Regions from separate parts of the Pseudoalteromonas sp. JC28 genome, predicted to be linked through region 1. Evidence: predicted binding sites of a transcription regulator. Region 1 holds the regulator's gene; the other holds the start of a gene.
The links. Region 1 encodes ArgR, which controls arginine synthesis, uptake and breakdown. Its sites were predicted from a motif close to ANTGAATANNTATTCANT; they were not measured.
Positions count from the first base shown of each region.

Region 2: the regulator ArgR is predicted to act here: its motif matches at 3,707-3,724, upstream of DS891_RS18035 (aspartate aminotransferase family protein).

Region 1 covers NZ_QOKX01000004.1:298,375-305,749, reverse strand. The annotation lists gene serA (phosphoglycerate dehydrogenase) at 1-253, shown strand, start outside; gene mdh (malate dehydrogenase) at 479-1,411, opposite strand; gene argR (transcriptional regulator ArgR) at 1,653-2,120, shown strand; gene DS891_RS11160 (OB-fold-containig protein) at 2,523-3,134, shown strand; gene DS891_RS11155 (SPFH domain-containing protein) at 3,218-5,395, shown strand; gene DS891_RS11150 (DNA repair ATPase) at 5,466-7,375, shown strand, end outside.
Region 2 covers NZ_QOKX01000008.1:44,329-51,703, reverse strand. The annotation lists gene astD (succinylglutamate-semialdehyde dehydrogenase) at 1-1,318, opposite strand, end outside; gene astA (arginine N-succinyltransferase) at 1,334-2,347, opposite strand; gene DS891_RS18035 (aspartate aminotransferase family protein) at 2,415-3,626, opposite strand; gene DS891_RS18030 (HDOD domain-containing protein) at 3,984-5,159, opposite strand; gene DS891_RS18025 (aminodeoxychorismate/anthranilate synthase component II) at 5,373-5,954, opposite strand; gene trpS (tryptophan--tRNA ligase) at 6,141-7,145, opposite strand; gene DS891_RS18015 (HAD-IA family hydrolase) at 7,171-7,375, opposite strand, start outside.

The sequences.
Region 1 (7,375 bases):
CTTCCCAGAGGTTTCTCTACCTGAATTATCAAACCGAAGTCGTTTATTACACGTACACGTAAACCGCCCAGGCGTACTAACGCAAATCAACCAAGCGTTCGCTCAGCATGGTATCAATATTGCGGCGCAATACCTACAAACAGATGAATCTATTGGTTACGTGGTTATCGACGTCGATAGCGACCACTCTGAAGTGGCGTTGAAAGAGTTAAGTGCGGTTGAAGGAACTATTAGAGCACGTATTCTTCACTAATACCAATTGAATTAATTCTCTAATCAATTTGAAGGGTGAAATAGCATATTAGCTTCGTTAAAAATTTCTCATTTAGAACAACTAAATAGCAAAATTTTTGCCTTGCTACTAAAGCTATTTCCCCGCTTCAAGATAGATCATTTACTTAATACAACTGGTATAAGAAGAATCAAGCATAAAAAAACCAGTCACTGTGAAGCGACTGGTTTTTTGTATCAATTTGGCTTACGCCATGAAATCAACACCTTCTTTGATGTCTTTTTCAAGTGTCGCTAGCATGTCGTCTTTTGCTTTTTGCTCAAACGCGCTTAGCTCACCGTAAGGAAGTAACTGCTCTACACCGTTTTTACCAAGGATAACTGGCTGTGCAAAGAATGTTGCATCGCCTGTGTTACCTTCAACGTATGCGTACTCAAGTACTTCTTCACCTTGTAGACCTTTCACTAGTGAGAAGCAGAAACGTGCTGCTGCTGCACCCATTGAAAGTGTAGCTGAACCGCCACCCGCTTTAGCTTCAACCACTTCAGTACCCGCGTTTTGGATACGAGTCGTTAGTGCAGCAACTTCTTCGTCAGTGAACTCAACACCTTCAACTTGAGAAAGTAGAGGTAGAATTGTAGTACCAGAGTGGCCACCAATTACTGGGATCTTAACTTCAGCAACGTCTAGGCCTTTAAGCTCTGCGATAAAAGTTTCAGCGCGGATAACGTCAAGGGTTGTTACACCGAATACGCGAGCTGGATCATAAGTACCTGCTTTTTTGAACACTTCAGCAACGATTGGTACCGTGCCATTTACTGGGTTTGTGATGATACCAACAAGTGCTTTAGGGCAGCTTCTAACGATACCTTCAGCAAGTGTCTTGATGATACCTGCGTTAACGTTGAAAAGGTCAGCACGGTCCATACCAGGCTTACGAGGCATACCAGCAGGGATAAGCACTACGTCAGCACCTGCAAGAGCCGGGTCTAGGTCGTCTTTACCATAACCCGCTACTTTTACCGCAGTTGGGATGTGAGATAAGTCAACTGCAACACCAGGTACAACAGGTGCAACGTCATAAAGCGCTAACTCAGAGCCAGCTGGAAGACCATTTTTAAGCAATAAAGATAGAGCTTGACCGATACCGCCAGCGGCACCTAATACAGCAACTTTCATTTGAATTCTCCATAATTTGAAGGTGGAATTGAGTGTGCAGTAAAGATAATGAAAAGCGCTGTTAAACACAAATTAATCATGGTTATTTTCGAGATTTTTTGACTAATGTCTTAAATAAAAGTGTAAAGATCGCGACACTTTGTACACTTATGCTTTACGACTGCCATTTTGATCGCGCAAATTTGGGAATCTCGGCGGTTTTGTGTAGAATTTAAAGATTAGCCGTAAAAGAAGACAGACTATGCAGCCGCAAGAAAAACAAGAAGCACTGATCAAAGCATTTAAAGCCATTTTAAAAGAAGAAAACTTTGGCTCTCAAGGTGAAATTGTTGATGCTCTAAAACAACAAGGGTTTGACAACGTCAGTCAGAGCAAAGTGTCGCGCATGCTGAGCAAGTTTGGTGCTGTGCGTACCCGCAATGCCAAGCAAGAAATGGTTTACTGCTTACCCGCTGAAATGAGCGTGCCAACAGCAAAAAGCCCTTTACGTCAGTTAGTCGTTGATATTATGCACAACGAAATGATGATTATTATTCGAACCAGTCCCGGTGCTGCACAGTTAATTGCGAGACTACTTGACTCATTAGGCACCGCAGACGGCGTATTAGGTACCATCGCTGGCGATGACACGATTTTTATTGCCCCTGCCAAAGTATCTGAAATCGACGTTACTTTAGATAAAGTAAAAACCCTGTTCGATAACGTTTAGTCTATTATTTTTATCGGTGCTAACTCACAGGTTAGCACATACTCTGATACTCTAGCTTCTACGAACACGCCTCCCCACTATCACGATAAACAGAATAAATTGCTTATCTTTACAGCAAAAAACGTTTGACATAATATGTCTAATTGTGGCAACTTTAGAAACGCATGTGAAGTTTTCTCACTACGCATGGATGGTTTTTAAGCTGATTGATTAGCTTCTCGGATTTGTTTCCTACAGTGTCTCCGTCTTACCGGACACGAACGCTATTCGCTTCACTCAATCATCTCACATTCTATGATGCGGAGCTCACCGCTTGATAAACACAAAGACACCTTGCGGCGCTGAGTGGACAATTCACTGACTTAACCGCTTAAAAGGAAATACAAGGAACTAGGATCAGCAATGGAATTTTTAAATACTGCATTTACGTTTCCCACTGTTATTTTTTCAACACTATTACTCATAGTGCTGTTGTTCTGGTTAATTGCTTTACTCGGTTTTGCTGATATCGATATCTTAGAAGGCGATGTTGATATTGAAGCCGAAGGCGCAAGCTCTGGTTCTTTTTGGGAAGTCGCTTTTGGCGGCGTCCCTGTCAGTATTTCATTGAGTTTAATCATCGCGCTGGGCTGGATTATCAGTATCTATGTGCAACAGTTTTTTGCTTACCTACTGGGCAATGGCATTTTTTACTACCTGATGGGCACGGTATTTATGCTTGCCAGCCTCATTGCAGCATTACCACTAACCGCCGTCATTGTAAGGCCACTACGACGCTTTTTCGAAAGCCAAGAAACCACATCAAAGCAAGCGCTGGTTGGGCTCGAATGCGTTATTGCAACATCAAGAGTTAGCAACACGTTCGGTCAAGCCAGAGTATATATTCAAGGAACAGATCAACTCATCGAAGTGCGCTCGGATGAAGATAACACTTTCACACTAGGAGACAGTGCCTTACTTATCGAACATGACACCCTTACACATAGCTACACAATTGTAGCTAAACCTTGGTAATAGTACGGAAAATAACGGAATTTAGGAACGAGTTGGCATTGCTAATACCAACTCAAACAACATAGCGCAACGCAGGAAAAAACATGGAATTTCTAAACAACCTCGGACCGGTGCTCGCAATCGTGGGCATATCCATCGTCATTATTTTTGCCATTCTACTTCTGATTGGAAAGTTCTACCGCAAGGTTGAACAAGGTCAGGCATTAATCATCAACAAGATGAAAAACGAGCCAGATGTCACGACAACGGGCGGCATTGTGCTGCCTGTGATCCATAAAATGGAAGTCATGGATATTTCAACTAACCGCATGGTATTAGAGCGTCGTGAAAATAGCGGCCTGATCTGTAAAGACAATATCCGTGCTGACATCGCCATCACTTTTTACATTCGCGTAAACGAAAACAAAGAAGATATCCTACGCGTTGCTAAACAAGTTGGCTGTGCCCGCGCATCGGCACCAGAAACCTTACAAGCATTATTTGAGGCAAAATTCTCCGAAGCCTTGAAAACCGTTGGTAAGCGCATGAATTTTGAGGAGCTATTTACGCATCGTAATGAGTTCCGAGATTCTATTAAAGAAGTGATTGGACAAGATTTATCTGGCTATACGTTAGAAGATGTGGCGATTGATTATCTTGAACAAACCTCTATCGACAAGTTAGATCCAAATAACATTCTTGACGCTGAAGGTATTCGCCGTATTACCGAAAAAACCTCACGCCAAAACGTGGAAACTAACCAGCTTAAATGTGATGAAAAAGCGCAAATCGACAACCAAAACCAAGCTGCCTTTGAAAAAGCCGCAGAAGTCGAGCGCCAACGAGAAGATGCCAGCGCGAGACAACGCCGTGAAATCGAGTCGGTGCGCGCTCGTGAAGCCGCTGAAGCTGAACGTGTTAAGCATGAAGAGCGCTTAAAAGCCGAAGAAGCACGCCTCAAAGCAGACGAAGCAATTGCAATTGCAGAACACAACAAACAGCGCGAAATCGATGTTGCAGAGCAAAATCGCCTTCGCTTACTCGGCATAGAAGAAGAAAAAGTCACGCGTTCTCGCCAGATTGAAATTATTGAGCGCGAACGCGAAACCGAAATTTTACGTATCCAAAAAGCCAAAGCACTGGAAGTCGAGCAAAAAGAAATCGCCGATGTTCAGCGTGAACGGGTTGCCGTAGAGAAAACCGTTGCCGAGGAACAAGAGCGCATCAAAGACGTGCAATGTATTGCTGAAGCCGAGCGTGAGAAGCAAGCGAAAATTATTCTTGCTCAAGCTGAGGCCGAAGAAGCGTTGGTTAAAGATATTGAAGCGGCTAAAGCTAAAGAGCAAGCTGCCGAATTTAAAGCCCGTGAAATGGAAAAAATGGCCGCAGCAGAACTACGTATTGCGAACCAAACCGCAGAGTCGAAGAAGATTCTTGCCGAAGCTGCCCAAGTTGAAGCGGCAGCGCCTGGTCTTGCAGAAGCAGATATTATCAAGGCAAAAGCAGCTGCTAGTGCGATACAAGGTGAAACAGACGCTAAAGTGCTACAGCAAAAACTAGAAGCGGAGGCACAAGGCAAACGTGATATTGGCCGCGCCGAAGCCGAAGTACAAGCTGCAATGGCAGAGGCAACCAAGAAGCAAAGTGAAGCCGAGGCACAAGGCAAACGTGAAATTGGTTTAGCAGAAGCTGAGGTTCAATCAGTAATGGCTGAAGCAATTGAAAAACAAGGTGAAGCAGAAGCTATCAACCTTGAGCGTAAGATGTCAGCAGAAGCCAAAGGTCTTACAGAGAAGCTGGAAGCACTTAATAAGATGGATAAAGACGCCCGTGAATACGAAGGCTTTACACTACAGCTAAATCAACAGAAAGAGCTGACGCTTGCGAGTATCGAGGCAAACAAACAAGTTTCTGCAAGTCAGGCTGAAGTATTAGGTAAAGCACTAAGCGGTGCTGATATCAACTTTATGGGCGGCGACGGCCAGTTCTTTAACCAGTTTATGAATGCCATCACAGTGGGCAAGTCAATTGACGGCTTAGTCGGCGAAAGTAAGACGGTACAAACCGTATTTAAAGATCACCTAAACGGTGAGCGTAATTTGATGGACGACCTAAAAGGGGTGTTGGCTGGTGCAAATGCGTCGTCGGAAACGCTAAAAAACATCAACATGAGTAAGTTCTTCCAACAACTAAGCAATAGCTCAGATGCGGACAAACAGCAGCTACTCAAGTTACTTGGCGGCTCGTTAAATGGCAGTAAACAAAGCGAACCACTAGAGTAATTAACCCTGAGGAGTCAATCTGCTTGGCTCCTCTCCCCCATTTGCGACAGCGCACATAGGAAAGCAAAGAATGACGGAAGCAACGCAACAAGCGCCAGAGCGAACGCTCGAACAAGACTCTTATCAACTGATTAAACGCCGACTTAGTAACTTTGGCAGCGAACTGAAAAGTCAAATAGATAAACTCAACCAACAGCGTGTTGATACTTTTGGCAGCACCGAGCTTAAAGTGAAAGGTCGAGCAAGAGTTCGTACTGAGCATAACTGCGTACCGCGCGACATCGTACTGATCGGCGACAAGCTTATCTTTGCTTATAATGTCTTTATGGGGCTTAAACAAAATACCCAAGTCAGCGATGTATTCACCGTACAAAAGCTACACTTGCAAGAAGACCACTACGAAATAGAACCTTATCCGCAAGAAACCAAATTCCTCACTGACCAGCGTTTCTTACGGGACTTTGATGAACTATACACGTATTACAAAGACACCCGGCTACAACACCTATTTGTTAAATCAAACAAGCTCTTTGCGCTATTTCAGATTGGCGAAAAACTCTCCGATGTTCGTGTGTTCCGCTGGCAAATCGCCAAAGATGACACCTTAGATTATATTGATAATCGAGGAGAGCGTGACCTAGGCGAAGTGGAAAACTTTGACTTTGAATGGCAAAAAACCGATCGCGCCGATCACGTCGAAGGCCGTCACCCACATATTAATGTAAACGACAAAGTATTTATTGAAGTATCGAGTGGCAAACTCACCGTAAAAATAGAAAACAATACCCAAAGCGGTGAAGGTATTTATCAAGAAGCCGTTGATGACGCCAGTCAATCACTCGCAGATTGCGATTTACGTTTTGCCGAAGTTGGCGAAATGGTGTTGTTAAAATTACTTCCCTACCGAGAAAAACAGTGGCGTTATTTTATTTATAATTGCCGCACCCAGCAGGTATTGCGCCAAGATGCATTGGGTGGTGCCTGTGTTCAATTACCTGAGAACCAGGGAATTATTTTTCCTGGTGGCTATTATTTACAATCTGGGCAAACACGCTATTTTGACGACCAACTGGACGATTTAATTTTCCATCGCCAGATCAAATCACCCAATGGTGAAGATGTACTGTATATCTTCTACGAACCAAACGAGGGTCGTTACGCACTTTTCTCTTACAATATTATTGAGAAAAACCTGCAAAATCCCATTTATTGTCATGGCTATGGAATTTATGACGATGGCTTAACGCTAACCTTTAAAGCAGAGCCTGAGCCTGAGCGCGTGCACCCTATTCAGATCTGGCAAAGCCCATTTTGTGGCAGCGAGTTTGCCGCACAAGCCCCTCGCGCAACCGGCTTATTTGGCCGGATCGGCAACCCGGATTTAGTACGCGCAATCTCTGATTTATACAGTGTGTTCAAGGCCATTAACGAACAAAGCCCCACAGTCTTTCATTATGAAGATTTAATTGCTCTCACCCGCAGTATTTTAGACCGCTATCATTGGCTTGCTGAAGCGGACTTTGCAGATGTCACAGCAAAACTACATGAAATTTTTGAAACCTCGGAGCAGGTACTAGACGAATTTGAAAAGGTAAGCCAAATTGAGGCCGACGCTCGGCGCGCAGAAACCGAAATAGAGCAAGCCATGCAAGATGTGCTTCGCGAGGTGAGACCTGATAGCTTTAAAACAGCAGAGCAATTCGTTCAGAGCTTAGAATCTCTCAAACGCTTAAAAGGCAAAGTGATAAGCCTTGAAGAAGTGAAGTATATCAATCTTGACGCGCTATCTGCCATGCAGCAGCAGGTTGATGAGCAAACCTTAAGCTTAAGCCATAAAACCGCGGAGTTTTTGCAGCAAGATAGTGCTTTGGCGCCCTACTACGAGCAGCTAGACTCCTTAGAGCAAGCCAGAGCGCAAACAGAGAGTGTCACCGAGCTTAACGGCTTTTTGGCGACCTTGGAAACCTTAAGCGCTGAACT
Region 2 (7,375 bases), on a different contig from region 1:
AAGCGCCAGTGATTGGGCGGTTCCAGTTTACGATACCTGCGCGAATACGACGTAAGAAACGGTCGTAATCAGCTTCGTTGTCGCCAAGCAGACCTGCTGATAAGCCAAAGCTTGTCTCGTTCGCTTTTTCAATAGCAGCGTCAAAGTCTGTGTAACGGAATATTTTTAACAGCGGACCAAAGTGCTCTTCATCAGGGAAATCTGCAATGTTAGTACATTCGATGATACCTGGCGTCACAAAGCCTGTGCCTTCTGTGTGCGTCAGCTCGATAAGCGACTGACCACCAAGCTCAACAAGCTGTTGCTGTGCTTTTACCATGCCAGCGGCTGCTGCATTTGAGATCATTGAGCCCATGAACGGTTGATCTGCATCGTCAAAGTTACCCACTTTAATCGCTTTAGTTGCTTTGATCAGTTGCTCAAGGATTGTGTCACCTTGTTCACCCGCAGGAAGGAATAGTTTACGAGCACAAGTACAACGTTGACCACTTGAGATAAACGCAGATTGAATAATGTCGTGTACTGCCGCTTTGGTATCCGCTACGTCTTTTACGATAAGCGGGTTATTGCCACCCATTTCAAGCGCTAAGATCTTACCTGGTTGACCTGCATATTGCTCATGTAGCAAGTGACCCGTACGAGAAGAACCAGTAAAGAATAAGCCGTCAATACCCGCGTGTGACGCAAGTGCTTTACCTGTTTCAACTTCACCCTGAACTAGGTTAATCACGCCAGCAGGAAGACCCGCTTGTTGCCAGTATTTAAGCGTTAGCTCAGCAACATATGGCGTTAGTTCAGATGGCTTAAAGATAACCGTGTTACCAGCAAGTAGCGCAGGTACGATGTGGCCATTAGGTAAGTGACCAGGGAAGTTATATGGGCCAAATACAGCAACTACACCATGTGCCTTGTGACGGATCACGGCACGGCCAACTGGCATTGGATTTTCAACAACACCTGTACGCTCTTGATAGGCTTTCTCAGAAATCGCGATTTTACCTACCATAGCACCCGCTTCTGTACGAGTTTCCCAAAGTGGCTTACCCGTTTCTTTAGCAATTGCAATAGCCAGCTCTTCGCTATTTTCTTTTAGTACTTCAGCGAAACGCTTAACAATTTCTAGACGCGCTTCAAAGCTCATGTCGCTCCATGAATAGAAAGCTTCACGAGCCGCTTTTACCGCGCCGTCAACTTGCTCAGCAGTAGCTGCGTTTGCGCTCCAAATAACGTCGTTGTTTGCTGGGTTTACAGAGCTAAAGCTTGCGCCTTGTCCTGCAATCCACTCACCATTTATTAGTTGTGCTGCATGTGTTGTCATAATCTGTTCCCAATCTTAAATCTTTACTAGGCTTACTTGATCGCCTTCTTCAACTTTTAGCGCCGCGGCAACATGTGGAGCAAGCGTTACTTCATTGCCATCAGTCAGGGCTAACTCAATTACTGTCGCGCGATAATCAACAAGTTTACCATTTGCGACCATAACAGGGAATCCACCGTTGCTTTCGCCTATTTTCACAGTACGAGTTTCACTATTGCGAACCGTGCGGATATTCCCCACTTTTGCTTCTACCGTTGGACCCGCGTCGAAGATATCAACATAACCATTAAATGTGAAACCTTCGCTTTTTAGTAGCTCAATAGCAGGACGCGTATTGTCGTGAACTTCACCAATCACCGCTTGTGCTTCTTTACTAAGCAGGTTTACGTAGATTGGGTACTTTGGCATTAATTCAGCAATAAAGACCTTTTGGCCGATACCCGTTAGATAATCCGCTGTCGGGAAATCCATCGAGAAGAAATGCTCTTCAAGCCATTGCCAGAACGGGCTTTCGCCTTGCTCGTTAGAAACACCACGCATTTCCGCGATAACGGTTTCAGCAAAACGAGCACGATGTTGGTTAATAAACATAAAGCGAGAGCGAGATAGCAGTTTGCCGTTTGCGCCTTTGCGATAGCCATCTTTCAAAAACAGGGTGCATAATTCCGTCGCGCCAGTGTAGTCATTACATAGCGTTAAAATATCCACTGCTTTATAAACATCGAGTGTGCGTGAAGAGTGGATCACTTTGCTTAGGTGATAATGATAAAACGCATCATCTAAACCAACCGCTGCTTCGATACCGCTGGTACCAACCACCTCGCCTGTTTCAGTATCTTCTAATACAAATAAATAGCCTTCATCAAAAGGCTTGTCTGCTTGCTTGCCAAATGAAGCAACAGAGCGTGCAATCTTCTTCTGTAATAGCTCTTCGTTAACAGGCAAAGAGGTAAAACCGTGGCCTGATTCGTGAGCAATGTTTAAAAGCGCTGGATAATCGCTTTCTTGGATTGGGCGAAGGATCATCATGAGCCCGCTTACTCCTCAAAAATGTGGATAACAACAAGGCCACCAAAAGGTGACCTTGCAACCAGTATTAAGCGTTGTTAGCAACTACCGTAGCAACGGCTTTTTCAAAACGTGCCATCCCTTCGCGGATGTCAGCTTCTGGAATAACAAGAGATGGAGTGAAACGTACTACGTTTGCACCTGCAACCAGTGACATCACGCCTTGCTTGATACCTTCAACCAAGAATTCTTTTGCTTTGCCTTCGTACTTTTCAGTGACTACACCACCAAGCAATAGACCTTTACCACGTACTTCGGTGAATACGTTGTACTTTTCGTTGATGTCGTTTAGCAGTTCACGGAACAGCTGCTCTTTTGCTTTTACGCCATCAAGTACAGCTGTTGTGTTTACTGTGTCAAATGCCGCTTCTGCAACCGCACACGCCAGCGGGTTACCGCCGTATGTAGAACCGTGAGTACCCACTTTTAGGTGCGCAGCAATCTCAGTTGTTGTGATCATCGCGCCAATAGGGAAACCACCGCCAAGTGCTTTAGCCGTTGTTAAAATATCAGGGGTTACGTTTAAACCTTGGTATGCATACAAATCACCAGTACGGCCAACACCAGTTTGCACTTCATCAAAAATAAGTAGCGCGTTGTGCTTGTCACACAGCTCGCGAACACCTTTTACAAACTCAGCCGTTGGTGAAATGATACCACCTTCGCCTTGTAGCGGCTCCATCATCACGGCACAAGTGTTGTCTGAAATAAGCGCTTCAAATGCCGCTAAATCGTTATAGTCTGTGTGAACAATGTCGCCCGGCTTTGGACCAAAGCCATCAGAGTATGCAGCTTGACCACCTACAGTTACAGTGAAGAAAGTACGGCCGTGGAAACCTTTGTTGAAAGAGATGATTTGCGACTTTTCAGCACCAAACTTATCTAGTGCCCAACGGCGTGCTAGTTTAAGCGCCGCTTCGTTCGCTTCTGCACCTGAGTTTGCAAAGTAGACTTTTTCTGCGAACGTGGCATCAGTTAGCTTTTTCGCTAAACGTAGTGCAGGCTCATTGGTCATCACGTTAGATAGATGCCAAATTTTCTCGCCTTGCTCTTTAAGCGCGCCCACCAAAGCTGGGTGACAATGACCTAGACAGTTAACTGCGATACCACCAGCAAAGTCGATGTACTCACGACCTTCCTGATCCCATACTCGAGAACCTTCACCTTTCACTGGAATTACCGCTGAAGGTGCGTAGTTAGGTACCATTACGTCGTCAAACAATTCACGATTGATAGTCATTTTATTTCCTCATATTTGGTGAGTGAAAGTGCAAACAAGGAGTCATTTCCTTTTGGAGGTCGGCGCGTTGCCGCCACTTGATAGGATATTTATTCACACCAATTCGGTGCTATGTATTTTGACCCGCCCCTTGATGGCACAAAATTCATACGCTCATTATTCCAGAAAAAGCGCCATTTGTCTCACTTATACCACGTTCTCAGCCCTTAGTATTCAAGGGTTTAACATATATTCTCAACTCAAGTGAATAACTATCTAGGGCAGATATTTAGGGCAAAGCAAGCGCCGTGCAGCCTTGCACAGATCATTTAAGATTAGGTTTTGAATGAATAGTCGCAAAAAAAATTTCAATTTTTTTTACAAAATCGTCAACTGCAGGTTATGGAACGCACATTTTGCCAATTGCTGACGCATTTCCTCGGTAAGTTCTAAATGATTGAGCAAAATCTCAGCTTCATCGTCTTCAATTAACTGGCTATCTTTTAAAACAAGCAGTTGTGCGTAGCCATAGGCTTTTTGCATCACTTGTGTCAGTGGTAATGGGTCGGCAATGTTTTTATGCGCATTTGGTAGATAAGTTTGCGCATACTCTTCCATGACGGCATTAAAGGGCAAATAACGTAACTCCATTTTTTCAATTAGCTTACGTGAAATCTCTGCTGAATGTTCTATCAACAAGTTACGTAAAAATAACGGATCAGGAGATAACTCCATTAATGCGGTGTGTAGGTCTTTTTGCTTTTTGTCTCGTGCTATTTGCACCTTGGCTTGCCACACCTTTTCAAAGGTGCGTAAATAAAGACGGATCAAGGCCACTTTCCCAAGTTCTAGTAACATGCCTAAAGTAAACGCATGCTGTTCTTTTACCCCAAAAAATGGTGCCAGCTCTTTTGCCGCAATGGCCGTGCTCATGCTCAGCTCGCGTAATTTACGCTTCATTAAGCCAAATGGTTCTGTAGCATGCGGCATCCAGTGTCTTACCGCCATTGTCGGGATCACCATTTGCAAGTTCTCAAGGCCTAAATACCTTAATGCTAATGCCGGCGTATCGACCTTAATGGACGTGCCTTTACTGTTTTTTTTGCGATACTGTGGCAAGTTGACTAGCGAAACCAGCTCACGACCCAACCAACTTAAGTCATTAACCAAAGGTTCTAAACGCCCAACTGAAGCTGAGCGCACGGCAAGAATGTCTAAAATCGCAGGAACGGAGTCTTGAATGCCAATGACTTCATGATAGATATTATCAAGGTCATGCAGTTGCTTTGTGATAGCTTCTTCGATAACTGAATGTAGATGCTTACTCGCTTTGGCAATATATTTGTGATGGCTTGTGCTGCTTTCTTGGCGTTTTGCAGCCGCTGCAATTTCCACCTCTAGCATAGTGCGCTGTGCGATATTCTCCCCATAGCTAATATCAAATGTATGGATATAGCCTATTTGCTTTTGCGCAAAGTTGAGGCTGATAAGAAGGTCATGGGCACGCTCGGATAGCGCTTGTGCCATTCTAATTTGCTTATTTTCTTGCGTCATGCATGCTACTTATCTAAAGGAAAAACACTGAGTTAAGCACTCAACAGAATCGTCTTACTGATTAACATTATACCAGTAAAAGCAATATTATGATTTGATATTGCGCACAATAGAATCAAAAAGTTACGTATCAAAAACTAGTCTAACCAACAAAAACGCAGCGAATATGGATGTATAACACCTAGGCGAAATCCTGTTGGTTTTGTTTAAACTTTAGAAGCGTTTTATAAAGTTATCAAGTAATGCTAAGCCGTGTTCAGTGAGGATAGCTTCTGGGTGAAATTGCACACCTTCAAGTGCTCTATCGGATGCCAAAAGTCCCATAATTTCATCACGCTCACCCTCTTGTGTCTGTGTCCAAGCCGTTACGGCTAGAGACTTTGGTAAGCTACTTTGCTCAACAACCAAAGAGTGGTAGCGGCATACTTCGTATGGTGATGGCAGGCCTTGAAATACGCCTATATTGTTATGGTGCACTTGAGACGTTTTCCCATGCATCACTTGTTTTGCGCGAATGACTTTGCCACCTAAAGCTTGTGCAATAGTTTGATGACCAAGGCAAATGCCGAGAATAGGGATTTGTCCCTGTAGACGTTTTACGACTTCAAGCGAGATCCCCGCTTCATCAGGACTGCAAGGGCCAGGAGATAGCACAACATATTTGGGATTAAGCTGCTTGATTTGTGAGGTGCTGATTTCATCATTTCGCTTTACCAGCACATCCACATCTAAGCGCTGAAAATACTGCACTAAGTTGTAGGTAAAGGAATCATAGTTATCAATCATCAACAGCATGTAGGTACCACTAAAAGAACCAAGCGGCCTATTTGCCACTGGGGTAAGGATGTTCGTTATAAATCTATTTTATCACGAACTCAACAGGAGGGTTTTCTTATATCTAGTATCTGCTTTAAACCAAGGGTCTGTAGACCCTTGTAATACAAAAAGACACCATTTATGGTGTCTTTTCATTGTGTTTTATTAACCGCGAGGAATAAAACCGACGGCGTCATACACAGCTTTCAGTGTTTTTTCGGCACGAATACTTGCTTTTTCCGCGCCTTTTTTCATGATTTCGTCCAGCAGAGTTTGATCTTCACGGATTTCTTTAAAGCGCGCTTGAATAGGCTCCAGCATATTCACTACCGCATCGGCAGTGTCTTTCTTTAAATGACCGTACATTTTGTCTTCGTACTCTGGCACTAACTCTTCAATTGAGCGTTTAGTTGCAACACTTAGTAGAGTCAGTAAGTTGGATACTCCTGGCTTTTCAACACGATCAAAGTAAATCCGTGCTTGCTCATCTGAATCCGTTACCGCTTTTTTCAGCTTTTTCTCTATCTTCTTAGGTTCGTCCAACAGCATCACAAAACCATTTGGGTTTTCGTCTGATTTTGACATCTTCTTGCTCGGGTCTTGCAAGCTCATAACACGAGCGCCAAACTCTGGAATATAAGGTTCTGGGATCTTAAAGACATCGCCATACAGGTTGTTAAAGCGCGTTGCGATATCGCGGGTCAACTCAAGGTGTTGCTTTTGGTCTTCACCAACCGGTACTTGATCCGCTTGATACAATAAAATATCCGCAGCTTGCAATACTGGATAGGCGAATAAGCCAACGTTTACGTTATTGGCGTGCTTTGCTGACTTATCTTTAAACTGCGTCATGCGGTTTAACTCACCCATCTGTGCATAACAGTTCAGCACCCAACCTAGCTGTGCATGCTCAGGAACCTGTGATTGTACAAATAGTGACGATTTATCTGGATCGATGCCGCAAGCAGTATATAGTGCTACGCCGTCTAATACGCGATCGCGTAGTTGCTGTGGCTCTTGGCGAACCGTAATGGCATGCAAGTCAACCAACATAAAGTAACAATCATGATCGTTTTGTAGTTTAAGCCACTGGTTAATGGCACCTACGTAATTGCCTATTGTCATACCACCGGTTGGCTGAATACCACTTAATACTACAGGTTTACTCATGTCGTTCCTTTATTTCTTCATTGAATTAACGTTGATTGATAATGGGAATAATATCTAAGAATCCATCACAAAGGTACTGTGGATTGAACTCTTTCAAATCGAATCCCTGATTATACCCATAATTTAGCGCAATCACAGGTATCTTAGCGCCCTGAGCGGCCAAAATATCGCTTTTAGAGTCCCCAACCATAATAAGCTTATCCGCTGATATACCAAGACGCTCGGCAGCC